4 regions of the Virgibacillus salexigens genome follow, and region 1 is predicted to be linked to each of the others. Evidence: riboswitches for the same ligand, from Rfam matches in the RefSeq annotation. Region 1 holds a riboswitch; each other region holds the start of a gene.
What was found. A riboswitch is a leader RNA that binds a small molecule or an ion and turns the genes downstream of it on or off. The one in region 1 is predicted to bind S-adenosylmethionine.
Positions count from the first base shown of each region.

Region 1 (7,709 bases):
TTGTTACTCCTGATACAAATGCAACGGAAGAACTTATTTTTCGATGCGTTAAAGGAATACCTGCATATGATGGGGCAGCTGAACCAGAAGTAATACCTGGTACAATCTCAAATGGGATATGATGTTGTTGTAAAGCCAGCGCCTCCTCACCACCTCTGCCAAATATGAATGGATCGCCACCTTTAAGCCTCGTTACGGTCTTCCCTTCACTAGCAAACGAACATAGTAATTGATTAATTTGCTCCTGCTTCAATGAATGATGGTCCGGGCGCTTCCCGCAATAGATTCGTTTTGCATGTGGCGAAGCATATGCTAATAATTGTTCGTTTACTAACCGATCGTAAAGAATGACATCCGCTTGCTCGATCATCCTTGCTCCTTTTACAGTAATTAGCTCTGGATCCCCTGGACCTGCTCCTACAAGGTATACTTTCCCCATTGACTACACTCCCTCTATTCATCTTTTTCCTTATGGAAATTAAGTCCAGAATACACAGCTTCAACATAGCCAGCACGAATAACATAGTCGCCGAAGTGTTCCTTTTCTGTACGTTCCTTGGCATAGGCATTAATAATCGGCTGCAGTGTTTCTAGAATTTCATGCTCTCCGATGTTTTCACGGTATAATTTACTTAAGCGATCCCCTGTAAAACTCCCACCTAGATACATATTGTATTTACCTGGGGCTTTGCCAATAAAAGCAATTTCTGCTAATGCGGGTCTGGAGCACCCATTCGGGCAACCAGACATTCTTATCACGATTTCTTCCTCTCTTAATCCAGCTTCATCGAGAAGATTTTCTATCTTTTCCAGTAGGGAAGGGAGATACCTTTCCGACTCTGCCATTGCTAATGCACAAGTTGGTAATGCGACACAGGCCATCGAATTACGTCGTAAGCCACTATACTGACCACCATCTGTAAGCTTATATTGTCTTATTAAATGATCGATATCTTGTTTCTTTTCGTCTGTTACATTTGCAATCGTTAGATTCTGATTTGGAGTAAGGCGAAAATCTCCAGTATGAACTTTAGCTATTTCCCTTAATCCCGTCATTAATTGGTAATCATCGGTATCTTTTACGCGACCATTTTGAATAAATAACGTGAAATGCCAATTCGACTTTCCTTTAATCCATCCATAACTGTCTCCATTATGCTTAAACACGTAGTCTTTTGCTGCTTCTAATTCCCAGCCTAAACGTTCATTCAGTTCTTGCTTTAACCAATCGATTCCTCGTTTATCGATGGTGTATTTAAATCTAGCATTTTTTCGATTCGAACGATTTCCATAATCGCGCTGTATCGTAACAATCTTTTCGGCTACATCCACGGCAGCTTCTGGTGCACAAAAACCGATGATTCTTCCTAACTGTGGATAGGTATCGGTGTTTCCATGTGTCATTCCCATACCACCGCCAACCGTTACATTGAAACCAAGCAGCTTATCTGCTTCCTTTACCGCAATAAATCCTAGGTCTTGTGAAAATACATCAACGTCGTTAGAAGGAGGTACAGCAATTCCAATTTTAAATTTTCTAGGAAGATAGGTTGTTCCATAAATTGGTTCCATCTCCGCTTCTTCTCTAGAATCAACTACCTTCTCTTTATCTAACCAAATTTCGTGGTATGCTCCCGTTCGAGGGGTAAGATGATCACTAATGTTCTGTGCCCATGCAACTACTTCCGCATGAACATCCGATTGATAAGGATTCGTATTACACATTACATTTCGATTAACATCCCCACAAGCAGCTATGGAGTCCATCAATGTATCATTAATACTACTGATTGTATTCTTTAAATTCCGTTTCAGAATGCCATGTAGTTGATAAGCTTGCCTTGTCGTCAAACGAATCGTTCCATTCGCATATTTATGTGCTAATTCGTCCATGACCAGCCATTGCTCCGCTGTTGTAACACCACCAGGGACCCGCACGCGTAGCATAAATTGATACGCTGGTTCCAATTTTTTACGTCTCCGTTCATCTCGGAAATCACGATCATCTTGCTGATAGCTACCATGAAATTTTAATAGTTTATTATCATCATCAGAAATGGCACCTGTAATTGGATCTGCCAAGCCTTCTGTAATCGTTCCTCGAAGGTAATTACTATTTTTTTTGATGCGCTCCATATCATCCAATGGTACTTGCTTAATTGAGTCGTTCCCTTTACCCATATAGAAACTCCTTTCGTTAATAGACATCTCTCTGGTAGCGTTTCTCCTGACGCATTTGATTGAGATACGATTCTACCTCATCTGGTGTCATATCGCCTTCTTGTTGCAAAATAGTGGCAATCGTTTCATTTACATCTTTCGCCATATGTTTCTCATCACCACAGACATAGATTGCTGCACCTTGCTTCACCCAGTCATACAATTCTTTGCTTTTTTCCAACATGCGATGTTGGACATATACCTTTTCTTCGGTATCACGGGAGAAGGCTACATCCATTTTTGAAAGTACACCTGAATTCAACCACTTTTGCCAATCCACTTGGTAGAGAAAATCCGAAGAAAAATGCTGTTCACCGAAGAATAACCATGTCTTGCGTTCAGCTTCTGTTTCTTCTAGTTCTTCTAAGTAAGAACGGAATGGGGCAACCCCTGTGCCCGGGCCAATCATAATCACTGGTGTTTCTGGATCTTCAGGGAATTGAAAGTTAGGGTTTTGATGAATATATACAGGTAATTTCTCACCAATTTCAATTCGATCTGCCACTTGTGTGGAACAAACCCCAAAGCGTTCGCGGCCATGAGCTGAAAAACGTACTTTCCCAATCGTAAGGTGGACTTCATCAGGATTTGCATCATAACTACTCGCTATCGAGTAAAGCCTTGCTGGGATTTTACGTAGTATTTTGACAAATGATTCTGGCTCCAGCCCATCCGGCGGATAGTCCTGCACCAAATCCAACATATCTCTGCAGTCAATATACGTTTTTAATTGGTCCTTTCTATCCGGGGTTATCAGTTCACTTAGTTCCTCATTGTGAAAGATCGATGCTGCTTTCTCTACTAATGGTTTTGTCAGGATACTGATTTCAAAATTAGAGATAAGCGCTTCCCGTAAAGACCGTATATCTCCTTGTTTATTGACAGAAACCGTCTCATCAGGATTCCATTGCAGTGCCTGAATGAGCTCATCTACTAGTACAGGATTGTTCTTAGGAAAGATACCTAAACTATCCCCGGGTTTAAATGTAAAGTTTGAACCTTCTAATGATAATTCCAGATGACGTGTCTGCTTGTTTGAACCGCGACCACTAAGGTTAATATTGTCAACGACCTCTGCAAGGAATGGATTTGTCCTGGAGAAAACCGGCTGCTCCGAGACGATTGTTCCTGCCGTTTGTTGGCCAGAAAGCTCTGCTTCGCTAGCTTGATCCATTGATTTTCGCAGTTCTCCAAGCACACCTGCCATCCATTCAGCCGCCGGTTCATCAAAATCTAAGTCACAATCGATTCGCTCATATAGCCTTTCTCCGCCTAATTCCTCTAATCTTGCATCAAAGTCTTTCCCTGTTTGACAGAAAAACTCGTAAGATTCGTCACCTAACGAAAGAACTGCAAAACGCAAATCTGCTAATTTTGGTGCTTTTCGACTATGAAGGAACTCGTGGAAGACCACCGCATTATCCGGTGGATCTCCCTCTCCATGAGTTGCGGTAATAATTAATAAATCTTCTACTTTCTTTAACTTATTTGGTTTAAAGTCATCCATTGCACTACATGTGACATCTAAATTGGTTGCTTCTAACTTCTGTGTCATTGTTTCTGCTAACGATTGTGCTGTACCTGTTTCTGATCCATATAAGATCGTTACAGATCGTGCTGTAGCACCTCCAGTTGTTGCTGTCTGTCCTTGTGTTGTCCTATTAGCATCTTGAATAGATGCCGTGGATTGCACAGCTGAAAGGTATCCACTCAACCACATTTTTTGTTGATCTGTTAGCATTGGTAGTAATCTGTTTAATTGTTCTGTTTGCTCTTGGTTAAAAGGGCTATTCGTTACATCAAGCGGCAATTCATCCACCTCACAGGCTTTTCTATAATTTCGACATGCATAAATCATTTATTACAAAGTATACCAATTAATTTACTCGGAATTAAATGAAATAAAAAAGATGTGTCATTACTTCCATCATAAGCGTTGATTATTTCCAGTTGTATGAAGTCCACATTCCGTCTTATTTAACCCCGTCCAGCGACCAGCACGAAGGTCATCAGAATCTATCACTTGATTGGTGCAAGGAATACAACCAATACTTGGATAGTTCTGATCATGTAATTCATTGTATGGCAATTTGTATTCGCGTATATAATTCCATACATCATCCCATGACCAGTGAATGAGTGGACATACTTTAATCGATTGAAACCGTTCATCTTTATTTACAAAGTCTGTATTGCTGCGACTTGGTGACTGATCTCTTCTTAACCCAGATATCCAAGCAGGTACATTACTTAATGCTTCCTCAAGTGGCTTTATCTTTCGAATGAAGCAGCATTGATCAGGTTCTCTTTTCCATAAAGCAGATCCATGTTTTGCTGCCTGCTCCTCTACAGTCAAATCTGGTTTCTTTAGCCGAATTCGCAGCTGAGGATACGTTGCTTTCACCTCATCAATTAAGTCGTACGTTTCCTGAAAATGCAGCCCGGTGTCTAAAAAAACAATTTCCGCATCTTGCTTCACTTTGGAAATTAAATCAATTAACACCATACCTTCAGCACCAAAGCTACAAGCGTACACAATAGAATCGCCATACGTCTCATACGCCCACTTTAAAATGGTTGATGCCCCTTTTGCTTCATCTTCTGGATGAAAATCTTTAAAAGGATCAACGGTAAAATCATGATAAGAAAGGATTTCACTAGTCACCTTCCATTCCTCCTTCCAAAACACTAGATTGAACAAAAACTCTTCTTACCTAGCGATAAGAAGAGTTAAAATACCATTTATTTGCCACTCTTCTTATCTATCAGACGCATATTGTCTGTAGGAATTAGCACAGTGTTAGCCATCAATAACCTGTTGCCGAAGTTTCATTGGGCCTTTTCCCTCCACTTCTCTTGATAAGAAATGTTTATTTGTACTGATTGTTATTATTGTTAGATATATTAAATCCTTTACCAGAAAAAGTCAATGCTTATTTCAAAAACAAATTAAAATTTAGACTTTTAATATATATACAATAAAATGAAGCTTCTTGTGACAATTATTTTTTAAGATAGTGCTTTTAATCCAGTAACACCGGTGATAATGGCAATAAGGCTTGCAATCCGATATTTATTCGTTGATTCTCCAAAGAACACCATATTCATGATCACTGCTCCAGCCGTTCCTATTCCGATAAATACAGAATAAGCCACACTAACTAGTAAATAAGAAAAAGACGCATAAAGAAATACAAACGAAGCACCCAATCCTCCCAAATAGAGCAAGCCATTTCTAACCGTCTTATCCTGGCTATATAATCGCAAACCCAATACACCTATCATTTCAAATAGAGCAGCGCATGCTATGAATAACCATCCCATTACGAATGCACCTCCTGTTTACTTGGTTGATCGGAGAGTTTAAGACCAACCACACCTGCTACGAGAACGATCATAAATATGATTTTCCCCATGTTTAAGCTTCCGCCAAAAATATACACATCCATGAGCGCCGTACCAACTGTTCCTGCCGCAGCAAAGATAGCATATACGGTTCCAGTAGGTATCCCTTCACATGCTTTCGATAAGAAGTGAAGATCCATAAAAATTGCAGCAATGATTAGCGCCCAATGCCACCAGTCGGTGGCAGTATTAAATCCATAAATCCAAATTAATTCAAATACACTAGTTAACACGACATAAATCCATGATTTATTCATTTTTCCACCTCATAAAACATCTCATTGTTATTTTCATCACAATTTCATAATCTTCCCAAAAAAATGAATGACTATCAGTCATTTTTAAACAATAAAACTTGGACAACTCCAAGTCATTGGTTACATAATGCATGTGTTGCAAATGTTAATACTTCATCCTGCTTGCTTTTAGCTGCTTGCTCATCCTGGTGATCATACAAATAAGATTGTTCAGCCGCTGATTCAATTAATCCGATCAACAGCTTTGCTGTTGCCTCCAAATCGAGAGAGGGACGAAGAACAGCTATAGCTTTTGGTTGTTCTAGAAATTCACGCATCCATGCATAATACGGTTCGTATATTTTTTCCCATTGACTTAAATACTCACTAGACGCCAATCCAGCAAATATTAAGGCAAATACCTCCCGATATTCCTTTGTAATAGCAAAAACAACATCAACCACCTGGGCAAGCTGATCCAAGAAGCTGCATTCATTATTTACTTGCTTGTGCATCTCTTCTACGATTCGTTCTACCATTACTTCCGCAATAGAAGGCATTACGGCTAATTTCGATGGGAAGTATAAATAAAATGTTCCCTGAGCAATACCTGCCCCCTTAACAATATCTGATACTTTGGTTTTTTCAATACCTTTTTCACTAAAAACATGAATAGCAGATTGAACGATTTTTTCCTTTTTATTATCCATATCCCAACTCCTACCCTTTATGACTGACTATCAGTCATTTTATAATAGATAACTTGCATTGTCAATAGACAGTGTCCTATCCGGCACTGTCTATCATGAGGTCGTTTGAAAATGATCCGTCTGCCATTGCTGAAAACCACCTTGCAGATTCATCACGTCAAATCCTTTATTCACTAATATACTTGCTGCAATAGCCGAACGCTTACCCGAAGCACAGTGAACTACTACTGGTTGGTCGAAAGATAGTTCATGTGCTTGTTCGTTTAATTGAGGGAGGGGGATATGAATCGCTCCTGGTATATGAGCTTTTTCCCATTCTTTTTGGTAACGAACATCCAAAATCTGCACCTGCCCCGCATGTCTTTGCCTTTCTACATCTTTTGGATCCTGATTTAGATAAGAATTCGTATTGCCGGCAGTTTCAACGATTGTTGGGGAGAAAAATCCAACGATATTATCCATTCCGATATTGCTTTCAATTGTCTGTATATCCTTTAAATCATTGGAATCAGCAATGAGGTATATGTCATCCTTATAATTCGCCAGTCTCCCCATCCACTCTGCAAACATATCTGGATAAGGAATGTTAATGGTTCTAGGAATGCTCCTCATTGCAAAAGAAGTCGCGCTTCGTGTGTCGATGATAAGATTATTCTTGTCCGTAGCTAACAATGCAACTTCGTCTCCAGGCCGATGGAATTCAACAGTTGATGGAACAGCAGCTAGTGGTGTTAAACCGGATATATTGACTTCTTTCATTTTTGCAAAATAAGCTGGGACTTCAGGCTGTCCATCCAATAAAAAGTCCATAAAAGCTTGCTCATTCGTATACCGTAGCGCTGGATTTGTCCTTTTTTCATAACCTACCGTGCTATTTGGTATGGAACCTAGACCTTTTCCGCAAGCACTTCCTGCCCCATGGCCTGGCCAGATTTGTAGGTAATCTTCGTACTTCTTAAATCGCTGTATAGAAGCAAACATTTGACGTGCCCCTTGAATGGCAGAACCTTTCACACCGAGTGATGTTTCTAAGAGATCTGGTCGTCCTACATTTCCAACAAAAATAAAATCTCCAGTAAATAACCCGATTGGTTGATCGGTTGTTCCTTTGTCTATTAATTCATATGTCATATGTTCT
Region 1 covers NZ_CCDP010000001.1:157,959-165,667, reverse strand. The annotation lists gene cobA (uroporphyrinogen-III C-methyltransferase) at 1-439, opposite strand, end outside; gene cysI (assimilatory sulfite reductase (NADPH) hemoprotein subunit) at 454-2,181, opposite strand; gene BN990_RS00775 (assimilatory sulfite reductase (NADPH) flavoprotein subunit) at 2,198-4,030, opposite strand; gene BN990_RS00770 (phosphoadenylyl-sulfate reductase) at 4,148-4,885, opposite strand; SAM riboswitch class I at 4,976-5,086, opposite strand; gene BN990_RS00765 (DMT family transporter) at 5,230-5,544, opposite strand; gene BN990_RS00760 (DMT family transporter) at 5,544-5,882, opposite strand; gene BN990_RS00755 (TetR family transcriptional regulator) at 5,996-6,571, opposite strand; gene BN990_RS00750 (MBL fold metallo-hydrolase) at 6,665-7,709, opposite strand, start outside.

Region 2 (7,709 bases), 960 kb from region 1:
AATTACAACTTGGAAAACGATAAATCCATATAACCAGACGGAAAGCATAGGATTTACAAACATATTAACACCTCTTCACATGCTTTATGCCTTAGTAATACTAATACGAAAGTTACACACTTGTTTTCTCTGCTTGATTATAAGAATAGGTGTGACGATTTAAAAATGGTGCAGTAATGATAATTGTGAATATCCCAATGAAAGTTGCTACTGCTCCTGCTGACATGGTACTTGGAATAATTCCTCCAAAATACAGAATGAGATAGGATAACACACCAACAGCCATAGAAATTTCAGCTGCTCGTGCTGGCGCTTTTCTTTTTCCATAAATAGCATGTAAGATTGGTCCTAAAGTTCCTGCAGCTACACCAGAAATACCAATCCACATGACATCACCCATATAAGCAGGAGGTCTTACTACAATTAGAAAGGCAACTAACCCTATAATTGGAACAGTTACACGACTAATAATGAGAGCAATTCGCTCTGCCTTTTGGTTATCTACTTTAATTATTCCTCGTTTTACTAATACTTTTAGAAAAATATCATTGGCAAACACCGTTGAAATGGAAACAAATAGACCATCCGTTGTAGACATTGCAGCTGCCAGTATAACAACACCAAATATAGCCACAATAATAGCCGGAAATGCCCAGACAATATATTCCATTAATGCTACATCCGCGCTAACTACCGTATCCCCTAATGCAGCACGACTATAGATGCCACCAAATAAAACAACAAGTGAAAATATACTAGCCACAATGTACGTGACAATCATCTTTCCTAGATCTTTCTCATTCTTCAACCCTAACACTTTATTAAACAAATGAGGGGCAGAAGCGAATGCCCACTGAATCACGATGGCACCTACCACAACACCAATTGAATAAAAATGCGTCGATTCTGGGTTAAAAATACGCACCAAATTTTCATTTTGATTTGCTAAATTCGACGTAATTCCACTAAATGTTGCTGTTATACTGCCTTCCCAAAAAATAACGATCCCCGATACAAATATAAATAGACCGCCAATTCCCATCATCACTGCTTGAACAGCGTCCGTGTAAATATCAGCAAATGCCCCTCCAGCGAAGACATACAGAATAACAATAGCTGCAATTACAATTAAACCTGTGGTATAAGGGATATGTAATAAATATTCAAATATACGGGCACCTGCGACGAATTGCCCAGCAATATAAAATACATTAAATAATAATATAATCCCCGTACCTACTCGTAATATATCACTCTTATAAAAATCACCGAGCCAATCAGGAAGTGACAGTGATTTTTGTCCATTATTTAACTTCCTTACTCTTTTCGCTACCATAATTACACCAATTGGGCCACCACCAATCATTGCCAAAAACAGCCAAAGGTTAGATAATCCCCAGTCATGCGACCAGCCTGGATAACCGAGAAACGTAGCGGCACTTAAATAAGTTGCTGTGAAGGACAGACCAAGCACATAAGGACCAAGATTCCCCCCACCAATCGCAAAATCCCTCACATTCTTGGTTTTTTTTGAACTGACCAAGCCAAGCAAAAACATCACAACTAAAAAAATAGTAAAACCGATCCATGTATAGATCGTAACTGTACTCATCTCTGTCCCTCCTTTCTCACGGTGCTTTATTTAATTCATTCGCACAGTTCTAAACTGTTGTTTGAGCTTTTCTAGCTGGGTGATTGTCCGGTACATGTCTACGTCCTTTACCAAACATATTCTCTCTTAGTGTCTTCCCCTCATATTCTGTACGATAGATGCCACGCTGTTGCAGTTCCGGTATAACGTAATCAACAAATTCCTGGAATGTCCCTGGTGAATAGGACTGGGCAATATTAAACCCATCTGCATCGCCAACGGTAGCCCATTCTTCAATTTTATCGGCTATTTGTTCGGCAGTACCAATGAATTTCACCGTCCCATTCCCAAGTCCATGATTCTTCACTGCTTCACGTAGTGTCCACTTTTTATTTGGGTCCTTAGTGTACATATCTAAATTACCCTGTACTGCTTCTGTTTCCATATCTTCTATATATTGATCTGGGTCATAACTTGAGAAATCAATTCCTGTATGACCAGATAATAAAGCAGCTGTCCCCTCGTAACTGACCTGTTCTTTTAATCCTTCATATTTTTGATACGCTTCTTCTTCTGTCGAACCAATAATTGGTAGAATCATTGGAAAGATTCGTACATCTTCTCGATTACGCCCTTGCTTTACTGTCCGATTTCGGATATCGGCTGTATAATTCTTTAATGCATCCAAGGAATGATTTTTGGTAAAGACTCCCTCCGCATGTTTAGCTGCAAAATCTCTTCCTTTTGGAGAAGCACCAGCCTGAAAAATGACAGGTGTTCGCTGTGGAGAGGGCTCTACTAAATGCGGGCCAGGTACTTGAAAGAATCTTCCTTCATGATTAATTAAATGTACTTTTTCTGGGTCAGCAAAACGATCATTCTCGCGATTATAAACAACGGCATTTGCTTCCCAGCTTTGTTCCCAAAGTTTGTACACAACTTCCAAAAATTCATCTGCTCGATCATAACGCAATTCTTTTGGCAGTCTACTAGTAAGTCCCAAGTTTACAGCTTCACTTTCTAAATAAGAGGTGACGACATTCCAAGCCACCCTTCCATTTGTTAAGTGATCAAGCGTAGAAAGCTGACGAGCTAGTGAATACGGTTGTGCATATGTTGCTGATATCGTCGGTGCAAATCCTAGATGTTCTGTTACAGCAGCCATAGCTGCTATTGGAATTAGTGGATCATGAGCTGGAAGCTGTACTGCATGCTCCGTTGCAGCCTGATGACTATTGTTATAAACGCTGTAAGTTCCTAATACATCGGCAATAAATAGAGAATCAAATTTCCCTCTCTCTAGCAATTTAGCAATGTCCATCCAGTAGGTAAGTGTATTATGTTTAACTCCTTCATCCTTTTCATGCTTCCACAAGCCTGTCGAATGTGGAGAAGGTGAATTCTGAATAAATCCGTTAAAGTGAATTTGTTTAGCCATATCCAACTCTCCCTTATGCGTTATCCTAAATTAAATCTTTACCACTCTGGTGATTTTCATCCTCCCCTGATTGATGGTAACTCATGAGGATTCGGTGCCCCCGTGCTAACCTAGGAGACGGTTTAGTCGTCATAGGCATTAAGTGCATTTACACTATGTGCCAAAGCAGACCCTGCTTTCAAAGCTACAGCTACGAAGATTGCTTCAGCAATTTCATGGCGGTTTGCCCCCGCATGTTTTGCATTTTTCGTATGAAGGTCAATACAATATGCACAGCCTGTGGTATGTGCTGATGCCACTGCAATTAGTTCCTTTTCTTTCTCAGTCAGGTAATTCGTTTGGATTGCTTGTTTATCAAAATCAAGAAATGCGTCAAATGTAGCCCCATTTAATGCTGCAAATTCCTTTAATCGGTTAAAATAAGACGCCTGATACAAATTATCAGTTCCTTCCCCGTCATACGCATTCAATGCATTAACTCCATGGGCTGCTGCTGATCCTGCCTTTAATGCTGCTGCAACAAAGATAGCTTCAGTTACCTCTTCTTTTGTTGCTTTTTGTTTCTTCACATTGCCTACATGTAATTCAATGCAGTATGGGCATCCTGTAATATGTGCTACAGCAACGGCAATTAATTCTTTTAGCTTTGCCTGCAACTCTCCTTCAGCTAAGGCCTGATCATTAAAAGCAAAAAAAGTATTACATGTTTCTGGGGCATATTCTCTAAGCTCTTGAATCCGTGAGAAATAAGATTTTTTATACAAACTCTCCGTTATATTACTCAATGTTATCGCTCCTTTAATAAATAAATCATTTCACTAATTAAATATAACTTTTCCCATTCATTTAGTTGGATTAATGGAAGAGGATATACGGTTTCTATAATGACCAATGAAAAAACCCCTTCCGATGAGAAGAGGTTGCTGTATCGCCTACATTCTCTCATCTTTCAAGCAAATGCTTGCTGGAATTAGCACCTTGTTATATGTAACGGTTGCTGCGGGATCACTGGACCAGATTCCTCCCCCGACTCTAGATAAGGAATATTCAATTTAATTAGTAAGAATTGTACACAATAATACCGAATACCGAAAAATGTGTCAAGTATGATTTTTTACATTTTTCCGATAAGATCTTTTTAATTGTTGGTTAAGAGACTACAATTCTATCTTTTGACCTATTCCTAGCGATTTCGCTTTTACATAAATTCCTTTAGCTACGACAAGATCAAAATAGGCAGCTCCAACGGATTTAAAAAAAGTAATTTCTTGATCTGTTTCTCGCAATAATCGATCTCCACCACCAACATCACTTAACTCTGCGTGGATGTGAGAAAATTGCCAATCACTTTCTTGATTCGCATAAATTAACTCACCAGCTTCTTCTTTTATACTGGCTAAATCATCCACAATAATCTTATCAACTGTCTGAATGGTTTTTAGATCTACTTCTCTCATGCTAGGCAAATACGAACCAACCCCATTTATATGCATACCAGGTCGTAGATCATTTCCATCGAATACCGGATTATCCGACCTTGTACTACAAGCAATAATATCGGACACTTGCATGACTTGCTTCGGTGAATCCACTACTTTGATTGGAATCGTAATCCCCCAGGTCATTAATGCTTCTTTGAATGTGTACGCCTTTTCGATCGTCCGATTAAATAGGATTAATTCTTGGATATCACGAACTTCCAAAACACCTAGGACTTGTTCAAAGGCCATGGCCCCCGTTCCAATCACTCCCAATGTTTGTGCATCCGTTCTAGCTAATTTTTCTGTCCCGATCCCGCTCAGTGCTCCTGTACGTAAACGAGTTAAAAATGATGCACTCATCATACAAATATGTTCCCCATTACTAGCGTCGGTTAATACTAATGCACCTTGAGTAGTTGGCTTTCCTTGTTTCGGATTCTCAGGAAAAATACTGACTAATTTCACGGAGGCAATTTCCTGTGATAAGTCTGCACTTGGCATATATAGACTCGAAGCTTGATGCGCCGGTATGTCAATGACTGTCCGATGCGGATTAGTAATTTGCCCTTTCTTTTTAGAAATTAACCCTTGCTTTACATCATAGATTGCATCGTTCATAAAATAATGATCCTTAATTTCTTGCTCTGAAAGAATTAACATAGCTTTCTTCCTTTCATGTATATGTAATAGAAAAGTGCAAGCGCAGTTATGAGAATATCGGCATAAAACCTTTCTCAAATCGCATCTTGCACATTATAAACCGACTATTTTTTAAAGATTCCTTTTAATACAAAGGCAACGTTAGCTGGACGTTCGGCCAAACGACGCATATTATAACCAAACCAGTCATCTCCATACGGCATATATACACGTACTTTATATCCTTCGTCGACTAATCGTTCTTGTAATTCAATACGAATTCCATAAAGCATTTGAAACTCGAATTGGTCACGAGGAATATCATGCGCTTTTTCCAGTTCTTTGGTATAAGCAATAATACTGTCATCATGCGTTGCAACAGCTGTGTAATTCTCATTCAATAAGTTCTTTTTTATAATTTTTTTATAGTTATCATCGACATCCTGTTTATTTGGAAATGCCACTTTTTCGGACTCTTTATAAGCACCTTTAACTAAGCGAAGATAAGGGTTGTAGCTATCTAATGCGTCTAAGTCCTCTTCCACGCGATAAAGATACGCCTGTAAAACCGTTCCCAAATTATCAAATTCCTGTCGTAATGACTTAAATATGGTTAACGTCTGTTCTGTACGCTGATAATCTTCCATATCAATCGTTATAATCACACCATATTCTGTCCCAGCCTGCAAAATTTTTCGCATGTTCTCCATAACTAATTCATACGATATATCCATTCCCAAAGAAGTTAATTTCAACGATAATTGTGCATTCAATTCTTTTTCTGCAATGACCTTGATCGCCTGAATACATTCCTGAGCAGATTGCCTAGCCTCGTCTTCATTATCAATGAACTCTCCCAAATGATCGACTGTAACGTCAAATCCTTTGGCATTTAACTCTTTTATTTTTTCAGCCGCACCATTAATATCTACTCCTGCAACAAATCGCGATGCTCCAAATCGAAAACCATACTTCTTAGCTGCTTTCGTTAGTGGTTTATTATTGGATAAAAATAAAAAGAAATTGCGCATGATTTGTTCCACGTTGATCCTCCCCCCAACCATCTATAGTTTATGAACGATCAAAAGCAAGGGAAAAACACAATAAGTGATTTCCCATGATTTTGATTACGCATTTCCACAAAACTTTGTAAAGCAGTGCAGGAGTGAGATATTGTTATTATGTTATAACATTTCAGAGCTTGTTTTACCTTGCATATGGTGAATCAGATAATCAGGTCCACCTGCTTTAGAGTCCGTACCCGACATATTAAATCCACCAAATGGCTGATAACCTACAATTGCAGCTGTACAACCGCGGTTGAAGTAAAGATTACCGACATGGAAATCTTGTCTTGCTTGCTCAAGATGGGTACGATTATTGGTAATTACGGCACCAGTTAATCCATACTCTGTATTATTGGCAATCTCAATCGCTTCATCAAAGTTCTTTGCCTTTGTAAGTGCAACTACTGGTCCAAAGATTTCTTCCTGCATAATTCTTGCTTCTGGACTTACATTACCAAAAACAGTAGGATTTACGAACCAACCTATACGATTATCACCTGAGCCGCCTGCTAATAATTCTCCTTCTTGCTTGCCAATTTCGATGTAATCCATAATTTTATCATAAGCACCTTGATCAATAACTGGTCCCATAAAATGAGAGTTATCATATGGATTCCCAGCTGATAATTCTTTGGTAAGCTCTACGACTCTATCTTTCACTTCTTCATAGACATCCTCATGTATGACAGCACGTGAACATGCCGAACATTTTTGTCCTGAAAATCCAAATGCAGATTGTACAATCGATTCAGCTGCCAACTCTAGATCGGCTTCATTATCTACTACGATAGTATCTTTTCCACCCATTTCAATAATCGTACGTTTCAGCCACTTCTGACCTTCTTGTACTTTAGCAGCACGCTCAAAAATTCGTGTTCCAACCTCACGTGATCCTGTAAAACTAATAAACCGCGTACGTGGATGATCAACTAGATAATCCCCTACTTCTTTACCAGGACCCGGAATGTAATTGATAACTCCAGCAGGCATACCCGCTTCTTCCAACACTTCCATTAGCTTATAAGCAATTACTGGTGTAGCACTGGCTGGTTTCAACAATACCGTATTACCTGTGACCATAGCTGCTACCGTTGTACCGGCCATAATTGCAAACAAGAAGTTCCAAGGTGAGATCACAACCCCAACGCCTAATGGGATATAATGGTATTGATTGTATTCAATAGGACGACTGTTGATCTTGACACCATCTTTTAACTCAAGCATTTGACGGCCATAATATTCAAGGAAATCAATTGCTTCTGCTGTATCCGCATCTGCTTCTTTCCACGGTTTCCCACCTTCTTTAATTAAATGAGCTGTGAATTCATGTTTTCTACGTCGAATAATTGCCGCAGATCGAAAAAGAATATCCGCACGGAATTTCGGGTCTGATTTCCGCCACGTTTCAAATGTTTGATCTGCAACTTTCATTGCTTTTTCTGCTAATTCTTGATTCGCTTTCGAAACATAGCCAACTACTTCTTCTTTATTAG
Region 2 covers NZ_CCDP010000001.1:1,114,306-1,122,014, reverse strand. The annotation lists gene BN990_RS05035 (sodium:solute symporter family protein) at 113-1,612, opposite strand; gene BN990_RS05030 (LLM class flavin-dependent oxidoreductase) at 1,662-3,029, opposite strand; gene BN990_RS05025 (carboxymuconolactone decarboxylase family protein) at 3,152-3,805, opposite strand; SAM riboswitch class I at 3,969-4,072, opposite strand; gene BN990_RS05020 (ornithine cyclodeaminase family protein) at 4,187-5,170, opposite strand; gene BN990_RS05015 (proline dehydrogenase family protein) at 5,275-6,192, opposite strand; gene pruA (L-glutamate gamma-semialdehyde dehydrogenase) at 6,334-7,709, opposite strand, start outside.
Region 2: it holds a riboswitch for S-adenosylmethionine, as region 1 does, so the genes downstream of both, BN990_RS05025 (carboxymuconolactone decarboxylase family protein) here and BN990_RS00770 (phosphoadenylyl-sulfate reductase) in region 1, are expected to answer to the same signal.

Region 3 (7,709 bases), on a different contig from region 1:
GGCGCTAGTGCCTGAACAAGGTTTAATTATTTGCATAACGTATAGGGAATAAAAATTTAATCTATCAGAGGAGGAACACGATTGACTGTTAATAATTTATTGCTTAATGGGGGATTTGAAACCGGTGATTTTCAGTCCTGGGATATAATGAATAGTACAATTACTCAGTTCTATTCTCACACCGGAAATGCATCTGCTAAATTGGGTGGAGGTACTTCTCCAGCAAGCATTAGCCAAACCGTTCCAGTTGCTCCGGGACAAAACTTCCAACTGCTTGCATCGTTGTCTAGTACCCGTTTTTTAAGTAATCCTCGCGTCACGTTAGTTGTTGATTTTCTAGATGAAAATAATGCTGTTATTACGAATGGATTATTCGTAGAAATCAGCCAAGGCGATTTGCCAAATGCTGTATCTAGTAATTGGACAGAAATTTATCACACAACAGATATCGTACCCGAAACAGCAACACAAGCAATTGTTCAAATAAGCAAACAATCAGGTAACTTTTTATCTTCTAGCATATTGGTTGATGATGTGGCATTATTAGATTTTGATAGCAACCCGGATATCCCAGGTCCAACTGGCCCAGAAGGTACAACCGGATATTAATTCCATCGTTACAATCAAAGAAGATGCTCCCCCTACAGAGTATCTTCTTTTTTATAATAAACTTCTTGCTACACCATATGAAAGGAAGAAGATAATGGTTACCATCAGTCTTTGTATGATTGTAAAGAATGAAGAGCACGTGCTTGAACGCTGTCTTGATTCGATCTCCCATCTTGTTGATGAAATTAATATTGTAGATACAGGATCTAATGATCATACGGTTGCAATTGCGAAAAAATACACGGATCGCGTCTTCCATTTTGAGTGGACCGATAATTTCAGTGAAGCAAGGAATCAATCATTTTCGTATGCTACGAAAGATTATATCTTTTATCTAGATGCAGATGACGTTATAGACAAAATGGAACAAGAAAAATTATTTCATTTAAAGAAGCATTTAAATCCGGAATTTGATGCCGTATCGATGATATATCTAGCTGGAATAGATGAATACGAAAACGTTACGTTACAATATCGAAGAAATCGGTTAGTAAAACGGAGGAAGCAATACCAATGGTTTGGCGATTGCCATAATTATCTTCAAGTACGAGGAAAAATTTTTCATTCGGATATTGCAGTTTCACATAAAAAGAATGCACATGCCTATGGTCGGAACCTCCATATCTATGAAGCAATGATTTGTAAGAGCAGAAGCTTTACGGAACGAGACTACTTTTATTATGGCAATGAATTACGTGAAAATGGTTTTTATCAACAAGCGATAGAAGCGTATACAAATGGAATAAATATGAAATATGGCTGGATTGAAGAAAAAATATTTGCCTGTATTTTTCGTGCGGACTGTTTTTATTATTTAAATGAAGCTGAGCTTGCACTAGAATCTTTATTTCAATCTTTTCGTTTTTCAAAAACAGCTCGATCAGAAGCCTGCAGTCGAATTGGCCTTTTATTTCAGAAGAAACGAGAATTTCTGTTAGCTATCTTTTGGTATGAACTAGCATTACGTGTGGTACAACCTAAAAGTTCTTGGGGTTTTTCTTACCCGGCATATTCCACTTGGTACCCACATCAACAACTGTGTATTTGTTATTATAATCTACAAGCATTCGACCTTGCTGCCCATCATAATAATAAGGCTATGGAATATCGGCCAAACGATGAACTATTACGCTTTCACCAGACTTTGCTAAAGGGAAAATAAAACAAACATAGCCGATTACTTTTGTGCTTTCCAAATGGTCCAATAATCTTTTTCGATTATTGGCCTCATACTTACAATTTTTTTGTCTAAAGACAGAAGCAAGCGATCCATTTCATGATTATTTAAATAATGTAAAATTGAACGACCATTCTTTTGCTGAATGTCTGTTAACAGTTCCTGTTTTGATGAATACATCTTCCGTGTTTCCATCAATTTTGTTTCAGTAATATGGTTAAAGCCTGCATCAAATAATGCCTTTTTCACATCCACGCTAGAAATACGACGTCTCTCTTCCACTTTCTTTAGCTGAGGAAACATCTCAAAAATCCAGCCTCTTATATGCTGATGCGTTCCCTTTTTCAGGCAATCATCTAATGTACGATCTTGTACAAGCAAGACGCCATCATCCATTAAGATACGAGAAGCTTCTGTAAAGCAAGCAAATAGATCATCTAAATGATGGATAAGTGCCCGTTCGAGTACGAAATCGACACTTTTATCTGGTAAATGCGTTTGATATGCATGCCCTTTTCTTAAATGAATCATCGGATACTGCTTGCAATTCTCTTTAGCACCTGCCAGCATCGCTTCTGAATAATCAATCCCAATAACGTTGTTAATTCCTAATTCATATAAAGCCTTCGTATAAATACCACCACCACATCCAATATCTGCAGCATAAATGACACTTGTTGGAGTTATAATGTCCTTCACAATTTGAAGCCAAGACGGATCTGCTTCTCTGCTGGCGTATGTCATTTTCATGTTATCATCATGAAAATTCATCGACATTTCGACTACCTCCCTTTTCCATAAAGTATAGCTTATTAATTAAAATAAATATAATAGCGATTAATAATGGAAAGGGATAAATAAATCAAATCATCATTTCACCACTTATGAAGATGAATGAACTACACCTTGATGGTTTTGAATAAGTTCTATAAAATAGTGCACTTGTTTTGAAGCTCTTTCCAATGAAGCTTCTTCGATAATAGGAACGTCCGCAAATTTATCGATTTGGCTATCTAAAAAATACAGCCCTTTTAAATTATGACCTTTTAATGTCGCTAATACTGGTTTTAAAGCATATTCAATAGCTAGCAAATGCGACATACTTCCTCCAGTCATGACAGGTAAAACAGGCGTATGTTTAAGAACATCTTGCGGAAGAACATCCAGTAAAGCTTTCAACACTCCTGAATATGCTCCTTTATAAACCGGAGAACCTACAATGACTCCTTTTGCGGATTCAAGGGTTTGAGCTATGGAGGTAATGGCTTGACTATTAAAATTCCCAGTAAATAAATCTTCATAAGGAACATCTTTTACAGAGATAGAAGTAATCGAAAAACCATTCTGATTCAATATACTCCCAAGATAATTTAATACTTGATCTGAACGAGAAGGACTGGAAGGACTTCCCGACAAGATAGCAATTTCATTCATGTTGATCTCTCCTTTATGATAATGAAATAGCCCTCTCATTCTGATAGGAAAAAGAGGGCTCTTACAATTATATTCGTTCCGCTCTTATCTACCAAGATACACTCGCTGGATTTAGCACCTTTCTGAGTAAACAGAGGTTGCTGAAGCTTCTTCGGGCCAGTTCCCTCAGCTTCTCTTGATAAGATGATTCATTTGTTACTATATTGTATTCCAATTAATCTGATAAATCAAGAGGGAAATGTAACTTCTTCTCGCCCTTTCATTATTTTAGGATAATCGCCCAACCCTTATAGAGATAAGTTTCATCTACTGTATTACTACCTAGTTTTGAGGAGGTAATGAAATGAAATTGAAAAAATTTATAGATGAGCTACCAATAATGCAAACGATAAAAAAACAAGGTTCCTATTTAGAAATGCGTATGGAGGAGTTTAGACAAAAGCTACACAGGGACTTAAAACCAACACGGCTTTGGGGATACAATAACCAATTTCCTGGTCCTACTATTGAAGTAAATGAAGGAGAAGAACTCCATATAAAATGGGAAAACCATTTGCCCGATAATCATTTACTTCCAGTGGACAAATCAATTCACCATATCGCTAACCATCCTGAAGTTCGAACAGTTACGCATGTACATGGGAGTGTGACAAAACCGGAGAATGATGGATATCCAGAAGCTTGGTTTTCCAGAAATTTCAAGGAGGTTGGTCCAGAATTTCTCCATCAAGTATATTCCTATCCCAACAAACAACGTGCTGCCACTCTTTGGTATCATGACCACGCCATGGGGATAACGAGGCTGAATGTCTATGCTGGTCTTGCCGGCATGTATATTATCCGAGGCAAGCAAGAAAAAAGATTAAATATCCCTAAAGATGAATATGAAATCCCGCTTATTTTAATGGATAAGACCATTAATAATGATGGATCGCTATTTTATCCGGTGGGACCGGAAAATCCACCTGCTAACTTACCGATTCCTTCCATCTTACCAGCATTTACTGGTGACAAGATTCTAGTGAATGGAAAAATTTGGCCATATCTGAATGTAGAACCAAGAAAATATCGGTTCCGAATCCTTAATGCCTCCAACACACGCACCTATACGTTATCTCTTGAATCTGGAGACCCAATGTATCAAATTGGTTCAGATGGCGGGCTCCTCTCAAAAACCGTTGTAGCAAGAAGCATCACAATGGAACCAGCAGAACGAATTGACGTAATTATTGATTTTAGGAAATACCAAGGAAAATCATTAATTTTAAGAAATGACCTCGGTTCTATCAACACTCCCGAAGATGAGACAGGGGATATTATGCAGTTTAATGTTCGCTTGCCTCTAAAGGGAAAAGATTCGACAATCATTCCAAAGCACTTATCATCTATCCCCTCCCTTAAAGATAAGCCTATATCAGCCATACGAAATTTAAAACTGGTAGGTGCGAGTGATGATTTTGGTAGGCCTTTATTATTATTGGACAATAAATACTGGGATGATCCGATCTCAGAAACACCGAAACTTGGCTCTACTGAAATTTGGTCTATCATTAATGTGACAGGCTTTACACACCCGATTCACTTACATCTTGTTCAATTCCAGGTTCTAGATCGTACCCCCTTTAACCTGGAGAAATTCAATCAAGATGGAAGCATCGTGTATACCGGATCAGCCGTCAAACCAAAACCTAATGAAAGAGGTTGGAAAGACACAATAGCTGCCCCTTCGGCACAGATTACAAGACTAATCGCAACTTTTTCCCCCTATGCTGGAAAGTTCGTTTGGCATTGTCATATCTTGGAACATGAAGATTACGATATGATGCGTCCTTTTTTAATACAAAAGCGAGACTAACTAGTAGGTGACCGCGTTACTAAAATTCAATTGTAATTTCTTTTCCTTGTTCAATGGATTGATTTTCCTTATCAAAGACATCGCTGGTGATTAAGGATATAGTTCCAATTTGTTCTATATTTGTCTCTTCTAAAATAAAAGCGAGTTCTCCTGTTTTTTTCTGACCAGCGGAGAGATCTCCATAAAGATTTTGTAAGTAAAAATCATCTTCAAAATCTTTTTTCTCTCCTGCTTCTGTTTCCAATATCGATACAGGTGCAAAATTAACCATTTGATCAGACGTATTTTCAATTGTTACGTACATTTTAATATAGTTAAAATTTTCCTCGTTATGTGTAAAACCATGAAAGTAATCAACTAAATGCATTGCTGGAGAAAAATTCACGACCTTTACATCACGAATACTCATTTGAATAGGCCCTATGCTATGCATCTTTTGATAATCTGTGATTGCTTCAAGCGTAATATTCCCATCTTCGTCTTCAAATTGGTCACCAATCTCATTGAGTGAGCGTGTATCAGGAGCTTGTGGATTATCAACATAATCACGATCATCATTGACCTCTTGAATTGTTCTTTCTTCCTCTTCCATGTCGATTGATTCCGTTTGATTTTGCTTATTTTCAGCCTCTGCATTTTCCTCCTGCTTGGCACATCCGGATAGGATCAAAATAAATGCAAGAACAGCATATAACCCTTTTAACATAGATAGTTAAACCTCCTCATCCGTTAGATAGAAAAGACCCCATATTGTGCATAATGGGGTCTAGAACTACCTTTATTTATGCGGTTTTACGCTCCGAACGTTTTTCAGTATATCAATAACTTTTAAACCGACCTGGTGGTTATCATGTAAACCGATAAATTGATCTGATTGAGGGCCATAAGCATAAACATTGACGTCTACACCATCATGTCCACCAGTAGTCCAACCTGTACCAGAGCGAAGATCAAAAATGCGTTCAATTGCATTGTCAATTTCTGTTGTATCCTCCTCTTCAGCCGCATCTTCTACTGAATCAATTTCTTCTTCGGTTAAATCTAAATCAATATATTCTTCTAAGACATCTTCAACATCTTCACCTTCACTAATTTCAGCTGCCATGTAATCCGGAGTACGCTTCGCTGCTTTCAATGGCGTTGGATCCCATTTATATTCCCCATCGATTCCCATAGTCAATCCACCTGTAGAATGATCTGCAGTTGTAATAACTAATGTATGCTTGTCCTTTTTAGCAAATTCAATTGCCCGTTGATAAGCTTTCTCAAATTCTTCCATTTCACTCATTGCACCAACAATATCATTATCATGTCCTGCCCAGTCAATTTGGCTTCCCTCTACCATCAGAAAAAAGCCATCTTTATTTTCACTCAATTTGCTTAATGCCGTATCCGTCATTTCTTCCAATGTTGGCTGTTCTTCTGGACGATCGATCGCTTTATCAAGGCCAACAGGGGCGAAAAGTCCAAGAATTTGCTCATTATCATCTTCTAGCATCTCTTCTTTGGTATGAACATAACTAAATCCAGCATCTTCAAATTCCTCTGCTAGATTTCGATCTTCCCTTTCAAAGTAAGATGTTCCACCGCCTAAAATAACATCAACTTTATGCTGGCCATCAATTTTCTCATCGAAATAATCATCTGCGATATCATTATAATTATTACGTGATTCATCATGTGCACCAAAAGATGCAGGGGTTGCGTGATTTACCTGAGATGTAGATACAAGACCAGTACTTTTTCCTCGATCTTTAGCTTCTTCTAATACGGTTTTCACTTCATTCTTTTCCATATCAACAGCAACTGCACCATTATAGGTTTTGATTCCAGAAGATAGGGAAGTGGCTGCTGCTGAAGAATCAGTAATACTTTCTTCTGGATCCCAAGAATACGTTTGCTGCATCCCTACTAAATGTTTATCAAATGCTGTCTCTTCAACATATGGGTCTTTATTGTCTTTGAACGATCGATATGCTGTCGTGTAGGCAGGACCCATTCCATCACCGATCAAAAAAATAACATTTTTCACCTTGCCTTGATTCGACTTATACGACTTAGCTTCAACTTCTAAACTACTTGTAGCAAAGCTTCCGAATACTAAAGTTGTCATAACAGCAACAGATAGTATTTTTTTTCTAGACCCTTTACTAATCAAGATACTTCCTCCTTTACTAATTTTGTCCACCCATATCTTACTGAGAATCTATTAATCTATGATTAAAAGTATATAAAAATAACGTAAAAATTAAAGGGAATTTCTTCCTGGATCAAATTATCCATCTCGAAGAAAGCGCTAACATAGTGGTATGAAAGAAAAAAACTACCGCAAAATAATTTTGCGATAGTTCAATTCTACTTTTAACAAAAGGAGTCCTTAGATTTTGGAACGGATAGTCCAAATAATGGTCGAAGATATAGCGCAATAAATGTCCCAGCTAAGGCGAGTATTCCCCATACATACCCATGTAAGCTAAAGGATGCTATGCCACCAAAATATGCACCAATATTACATCCAAATGCTAATCTTGCACCATATCCCATTAAAAGACCACCAATAATCGATGCAGCTATATTTTTTAGATTTAATTTCGTAAATTTAAATAATCCACCCGCTGCAGAAGCTAGAAAAGC
Region 3 covers NZ_CCDP010000002.1:46,496-54,204, forward strand. The annotation lists gene BN990_RS13060 (NTTRR-F1 domain) at 82-609, shown strand; gene BN990_RS13065 (glycosyltransferase family 2 protein) at 704-1,771, shown strand; gene BN990_RS13070 (class I SAM-dependent methyltransferase) at 1,787-2,563, opposite strand; gene ssuE (NADPH-dependent FMN reductase) at 2,669-3,220, opposite strand; SAM riboswitch class I at 3,302-3,405, opposite strand; gene BN990_RS13080 (multicopper oxidase family protein) at 3,564-5,075, shown strand; gene BN990_RS13085 (hypothetical protein) at 5,095-5,781, opposite strand; gene BN990_RS13090 (alkaline phosphatase) at 5,854-7,188, opposite strand; gene BN990_RS13095 (YeeE/YedE family protein) at 7,437-7,709, opposite strand, start outside.
Region 3: it holds a riboswitch for S-adenosylmethionine, as region 1 does, so the genes downstream of both, ssuE (NADPH-dependent FMN reductase) here and BN990_RS00770 (phosphoadenylyl-sulfate reductase) in region 1, are expected to answer to the same signal.

Region 4 (7,709 bases), 330 kb from region 1:
AATTCTAATGAATGAGATGAGCCAATCCCAATTAATTCAAAACCAAGCGATTGTAACTGTTTTATTTGATTTAACTTCTCTTGATTAGCTTGCTCCAATCCATACACCGCAATTGTCTTTTTGCGTATGTCACCATCTGTTCGTTCAAACGGGGAAGATAATAACCAATTTATTGCATCTGCCTCCTTAGTGACAAGGCTTGCTTCTTGACCAGTGGCTGTGGCGATTGCCTGATCTAAAGTAGCGAGTAAATCATGAATCGACTCTAAACCAATGGATAATCGGATCGTCTCTTCTGTGACACCACTATCCTTTAATTCTTCAGCAGTTAACTGTTGATGGGTAGTTGATGCAGGGTGGATTATTAATGATTTTGCATCCCCTACATTAGCTACATGAGACCACAATTCAATGGAATCAATCAGTTTTCTTCCAGCTTCCCGCCCACCTTTGATACCAAAGGTAATAATTGATCCGGCTCCCTCGCTAAAATATTTTTTCGTCAATCTATAGGAAGGGTGTTTTTCTAATCCCGGATAATTTACCCATTCAATGGAAGGGTGGTCTTCTAAAAAAGCTGCAATCTCTTTCGCATTCTTATTGTGCTGACTAATCCGCAAATGTAATGTTTCTAATCCTTGTAGCAATAAAAATGCGTTCTGCGGACTAATGCACGCCCCTATATCGCGTAGTAATTGCACTCTTAACTTGGTTGCGAATGCAGCGGGACCAACATCAACAAACTTAAGTCCATTGTAGCTTTCATCTGGTTCGATGAAACCAGGGAATTTTGAGTTATTCCAATTAAACCTCCCGCCATCAACAACTACACCACCAATTGCGGTTCCGTGACCTCCAATCCACTTCGTTGCAGAGTGAACTACAATATCTGCACCCCAAGCTAAGGGTTTAGCAATATATGGTGCAAACGTATTATCAATGATTAATGGAATATCATTTGCATGTGCAATTCCGGCCACTTCTTCTATATCAAACACCTGTAAGCTTGGATTGGTAATGATTTCTCCAAATACAGCCTTTGTCCTTTCTGTAATGGCAGCTTCAACTTCAGATTTATTTGTGCCATCAACAAATTTTACGGTTATGCCATATCGAGGAAGCGTATTTGCAAATAAGTTATAGGTCCCTCCATAAAGATTACTATCTGCTACAATTTCGTCACCTGCACTAGCAACATTAAGTATTGCAAAGGTAATGGCTGCCATCCCGGAAGCAGTGGCTACAGCTGCGACACCATCTTCAAGTGCTGCAATTCGCTGTTCGAATGCATCTACAGTGGGGTTTCCTATTCGTGTATAGATGTTACCAGGTTCTGTTAAACCAAACAGGTTTTGCGCATGTTCGGTATCTCGGAACACATAAGAAGTTGTTTGATAGATTGGTACTGCTCTAGAACCAGTGCTAGGGTCAGGCACCTGCCCGCCATGCAATAATATTGTTTCTGGATTTTGTTGATTAAATTTTACCATGTAATAATCCTCCTTGAAATTTGGGTCTGGAGGAAGAGGAAGAATGAAAAAGCCCTCTTCTTAAGAAGAGGGCTTGGGTTTATCCGTTCCTCCTCTTATCTTCCAGATCACAGATTTGATCTGTAGGATTTAGCACCGAAAGAGTAATCTTTTGAATCACTTCCAGGTTGCCGGGCTTCACAGGGCCTATTCCCTCCACCACTCTTGATAAGAGATGTTTTATTAGTAAATTACTGAATATTATATAAGCATTCGCTTCTACTTGTCAACTCGTTTTGAGAAATTTCTATCTTAGATTTTCGCATTTCTTCTAATCGGTCGTTGATAACTAGCCAACATAAAGTTGATTAAAGCAATCCAGATAAATAAGAAAGCAATCAGATGTGCGGAAGTAAATGTTTCATTATATAAAAATACACCTAAAAATAACATAAGCGTTGGTGCAATATACTGCAAAAAGCCAACCATTGCTAGGGATATTCGTTTCGCACCATTAGCAAAAAGTAATAAAGGTACAGCAGTCATAATTCCTGCACCCATTAATAATAGATTCGTAGTTGAAAGGAATGAAACAAATTGAAAAGTGTTATTCGGAAGTAACACCAAATATAAAACAGCAATTGGTACGATAAGCATTGTTTCTATCGTTAACCCAATCATGGGACCAATATCCACCTTTTTTTTGAGCAACCCATAGAGTCCAAAACTAACTGCAAGTAACAATGATACCCAAGGGAATACTCCATAGCTAAATGTTAAATAAATGACTCCTATAGCTGCTAGTATAATAGAGAGAACCTGACGTGAACTGAAAGATTCCTTTAACACAATAATACCAAGTAAAATACTAATAAGCGGATTAATATAATATCCTAAGCTAGCTTGAACAACATGATTGCTATTTACAGCCCAAATAAATGTAAGCCAATTAATGCTAATAACAATAGTCGCTAAAGATATTCCGAATAATTTCTTTTTATTGTGTAGCAATTGTTTCCACTCATGAATAAAGTCCGGCCATCGTCTCATAAATAAAACGATTAAAAACATAAAAATAAATGACCATAGAATGCGATGAGCCAACGTTTCTCCTGGAGATACATCGTCCAAGAGTTTCCAGTAAATCGGCAAGAACCCCCAGAGGATGTAGGCTCCAGCAGTATAAATCATCCCAGACTTATCCTGTTTTGTATTCATATGTTCCCTTCTTTCCAAGAATGTTATCTATATAGTAAGCAAGTTTAGAATTACTTATGGAAAAAAGCAATAACAATGCTCTCGCGAAGATTTTTACTGTAGCAATAGTTGGAAATATCTATTACTTCATTCTCACTACCATAGGAGCATTTATCTGTTACAAAATAACAAAAAATTACAAATTTCCTATTTATTTCTGAAAATTCAAGTGATAAGATAAATATATGCCGGCAAACAATATTGTAGGAGGTAAAAAATGAAACGAAAATTGTCTATTTCGATTTTCGCATTTGTACTGTTGCTTACTCCTTTGCATATTGAAAATGTATTAGCCGCTGAAGAGGTTGTCAAACCATCTAACGAATTGAATGGAAAAGTAACAGAAGCAATAAAAGATGTAACTGCAGAAGGAAAAGAAGGAAAAGTCGAAATTAATGGAATGACTGTTCATATTGATCAGGACTATATTCAGGTTGATAGGGATAAGAAATCTGTTACTCTTCATGAAGAGAAGCCGATAACGAATCAACGAATTCGTTTAGAAGGAGCAACTATCGCGCATGGTATCGTATTCATCCCTCCAGAGCGCCAAAATAACAGTTACCCAGGACAAGGTCATGTACAAACATTTTTAATGTTAACAGATACGGATGGGCCAATTGGTCCTTTGAGTATCGAAGGGGATATAGATGTTAATACTTCGAATAATAAAACAGGTTCTTTCACAGAGGATTTTGCCAATGTGGAGGCAGACTGGAACTACCTTGAAATGTTTGACGAATATGAATATGAATTTGCGTTCACGCCTGTTGAAAAAACAAAGTTTTATGAAATAGAAACGAACTTAAATGTGGAGTTTTTAACTGATCAAGACAGCGTAACAGAAACAGTGGGTCCTATTTTAGCGAATAAAAAAGCATTTGAATATCCATGCAGGTATTTCGATCCTAGGGAAGTAAACGTGCCTGGTCAATGCCATGGCGGCGACTTTACTACCCAATTATTATACGCTGATCCATATTCTGATAAGGTAATGTTTACACCGGATACGACGACGATGAGTCAGGTTCCTCCGGAAGATCGCGTACCATGGAACAATGAATTAAGAGGAGAATACATTGCAGAATATATTGATAGATATGGTGACCCTACAAAAAAAGACCCTGACTTCGCTTGGAAAGATTATGATATACATCACATCATTCCGAGAGAATATGGAGGATCAAATTATTTTAATAACTTAATTCCACTGAAAAGGGAGTTTCATTCACAAAATGTGACGCCTTGGTGGACAAATTATTAGACAAAAAGAAAAAGACCATTTATGTTAATCTACATAAATGGTCTTTTTAACCCAGAATCCAAGTTGTCTAAAAAGGAGGGTTTGAAATGAATGAGGGCCTAATATATCGAACCATTTCTAATTTAAAGCAAGCGTTAAAGGATAATATATTACTCGTTCCGAATTCAAATGGCCAACCAGTTAAAATGCATTTTCAATTCAATGAACCAATTTCGAAAGAAGAAATAAATCAAGTGGAGCAGTTTGAGGAAATAACATTACCGTCAGATTACCTCTATTTCTTATCTTTACATAATGGGGCGACCCTGTTTGAACCATGGTATGGAGGGCAATTTGAATTATATCGTTTAATTAACGTTAGTAAAACGAAAAGGGCAGGATTGTTTCCTGAGAATTGCTATCCGATTGGCGACTGGAATGGCGAATATTTACTTATTGATGTTAAAAAAACGAAGGATGATCACTACCTGCTTTGGTGGGATTCTAGTATTGAATCGGATACCAAAGATTTGCAAATGAATTTTAGTTATTGGCTCTACCAATTTATCGTTACCAAGGGTTCTAAATTTTGGGAGAAATAATATCTTCTTACAGAACTTTCTAGAAAACGCTTTCATTCATGTTGTCCTTCGAATATGATGGATAGTAGGTAAACAGTTTACAAGAATTAGATAGGGGGATGACGATGAAAAGCACAGATAAGCAATTAGAGACAAAGGTAATTCACGGTGGGTATGACTCAAAGGATATGTTAGGAAGCTTAACAGCACCTCTATTTCAAACATCTACGTTTACATTTGACACTGCGGAACAAGGTGAACGACGTTTTGCTGGAGATGAAGAGGGATTTATCTATTCCCGAATTGCAAATCCAACAGTCCAATTATTAGAGGAACGTATCGCTGCATTAGAAAATGGCGAGCGAGGGCTGGCATTCGCTTCTGGAATGGCCGCAGTATCTTCGGTTTTAATTGCTTTAACCAAAGCGAATGATCATATCTTATGTTCTTCCGGTCTCTATGGATGTACGTATGGTTTATTAAGCATGCTTAAGGAGAAATACAATATTCAACATGATTTTTCACAAATGGAGAATGAACTAGCAATCAAAGCTCAAATAAAGCCAGAGACAAGTTGTATTTATATTGAGACGCCAATTAATCCAACGATGAAGTTAATTAACTTACGTACAGTTGTAAAAGTTGCTAAGGCATATAATATTCCCGTGGTTGTCGATAACACGTTTTGCTCCCCATATATCCAACGACCGCTGGAATTGGGCTGTGATGTTGTTATCCATAGTGCCACAAAATATATTGGAGGTCATGGCGATGTTATTGGTGGATTAGTAGTTGGCAGCAAGGAATTCTTAGATAGTGTTGCCATGTCTACACAAAAAGATATTGGGGGAGTGCTTTCTCCTTTTGATGCCTGGTTATTATTAAGAGGATTAAAAACGTTGCCAATACGACTTGATCGTCATGCCGATAATGCAGAAAGAATTGTTGATCAGTTAAGGAGGCATCCAAAAGTTGTTAGCGTTTATTATCCAAACCATTTCGACCATCCAGATTATTCCATATACCAACAGCAAATGGAACGGGGCGGCGGTGTAATATCTTTTGAAATTGATGGAGATAAGCAGGATGTGCAGCGGTTTTTAAATGAGCTTTCTTTTATAAAACTTGCGGTAAGTCTAGGGGATGCGGAGTCATTAATTCAACATCCTGCTACAATGACACATGCAGTTATTCCCGTAGAAGAACGGCTGAAAATGGGAATTACGGATCAACTTGTACGATTATCTGTTGGGTTAGAATCTTGGATAGACATTTGGGATGACTTGCAGAAAGCGCTGGATAACTTATAAGTAATTAGGAATAATCACGTCTGTTCCAACAATAGATTGGTATAGACGTGTTTTTATATGTTTTCATTTTACATAAAAAGGGGATTATTCAGTACAATAATTTATTATAATAGAAAATAGTAAAGGAAACGATTGCATAAACATTCAAACTAACGAGGAATATCTTTCTGTGCTATATTATTGTTGGAAGAGAAAATAATATATAATTATTTCATTCATGTGCTATTTCATTTTTGAACCTTTTTAGTTTATTCCTAAAAAGGTTGATGGCGCTCTCGTTTGAGTAAGGGAGGTTATTTTACCATTGGAATTATGGTCATATTTTATAGGATTTATATTTTTATTTAATATTGCTTTAGGTGTATCTATTATCTTCTTGGAGCGTAAAGACGCAAGTTCTACCTGGGCTTGGTTAATGGTGTTATTATTTATTCCGATTGCTGGGTTCTTTTTATATTTGATTTTTGGAAAACCGATCAGTAAGCGGCGGATTTTCACATGGGATACTAAAAGCAGACTAGGAGTTAAGACGGCTGTACAATCGCAGTTACGAGCAATCGAAGAAGGTAATTTTGAATATAAGCACCGAGAGATTGCCGAATATGAGGATTTGTTTTATCTCCATTTACGTAATGACGATGCCATTTTTACGCAAGATAACAGTGTGAAGATATTTACAGATGGGAAAGAGAAATTCGAATCACTTATTCAAGATTTAGAGAAAGCAAAGGATCATATCCACTTGCTCTACTATATTATCCGTAGTGATCATTTAGGTGATCGCATTGCGGATATCTTGATTAAAAAAGCAAATGAGGGTCTTGAAGTAAGGGTTTTATATGATGATATGGGGTCACGTTCATTAAAGCGTAAGTATATTAAACGGCTACGTAGGTCCGGTGTTCAAGTGGAAGCATTCTTTCCGCCAAAGATTCCCAAAATAAATTTTAAAATAAATTACCGAAACCATCGAAAAATAGCGATTATTGATGGTAAAGTAGGTTATATTGGTGGATTTAACATTGGTGATGAATATCTTGGTCAAAATAAAAAATTTGGAAACTGGCGTGATACGCATTTACGGATTTATGGAGATGCTGTGCTACATATGCAAACCAGATTTATTCTGGACTGGAATCAAGCTTCTAGGAATGATATTTTATATGAGGACCGTTATTATAATGCATTGCCACATGGTGATGTGGGGGTTCAAATTGTCACCAGTGGTCCCGACTCTGATTGGGAGCAAATTAAAAATGGATATATAAAAATGATCATGTCTGCAAAAGATTATATATATATTCAAACACCGTATTTTATACCTGATGAGAGTCTGCGTGATGTTTTGCGGATTGCAGCTTTATCGGGAGTTGATGTCAAGATCATGATACCAAACAAACCGGATCATCCATTTGTTTACTGGGCAACACTATCCTATATTGGCGATTTGTTGGATGCTGGCGCAGAGGTTTATATCTACCAAAATGGTTTCCTTCATGCGAAGACCATTATCGTAGATGGGAAAATCGCTTCCGTAGGAACTGCTAATATTGATGTCCGTAGTTTCCGGTTAAACTTTGAGATTAATGCATTTTTATATGATAAGGATCTAACTCAACGATTAGTCGCAGAATATGAAGATGATATCCAGCATTCAACGCAGATGACCAAAAAGTTATATCAGCAACGTTCCTTGGGAATACGATTTAAAGAGTCGATTTCAAGGTTGATCTCCCCGGTATTATAATATGCAACATAGAAAGGAAGGATAAGATGGAAAAAAAAGCCTGTTCTAATTCATTAGCTGTCAAAACATCGCATGTACTGCCTCCAGATACCAATTCCTTCG
Region 4 covers NZ_CCDP010000001.1:488,873-496,581, forward strand. The annotation lists gene BN990_RS02350 (PLP-dependent aspartate aminotransferase family protein) at 1-1,490, opposite strand, end outside; SAM riboswitch class I at 1,583-1,704, opposite strand; gene rarD (EamA family transporter RarD) at 1,782-2,687, opposite strand; gene BN990_RS02360 (HNH endonuclease signature motif containing protein) at 2,944-3,990, shown strand; gene BN990_RS02365 (SMI1/KNR4 family protein) at 4,077-4,571, shown strand; gene megL (methionine gamma-lyase) at 4,676-5,860, shown strand; gene cls (cardiolipin synthase) at 6,165-7,607, shown strand; gene BN990_RS02380 (acyl-CoA thioesterase) at 7,634-7,709, shown strand, end outside.
Region 4: it holds a riboswitch for S-adenosylmethionine, as region 1 does, so the genes downstream of both, BN990_RS02350 (PLP-dependent aspartate aminotransferase family protein) here and BN990_RS00770 (phosphoadenylyl-sulfate reductase) in region 1, are expected to answer to the same signal.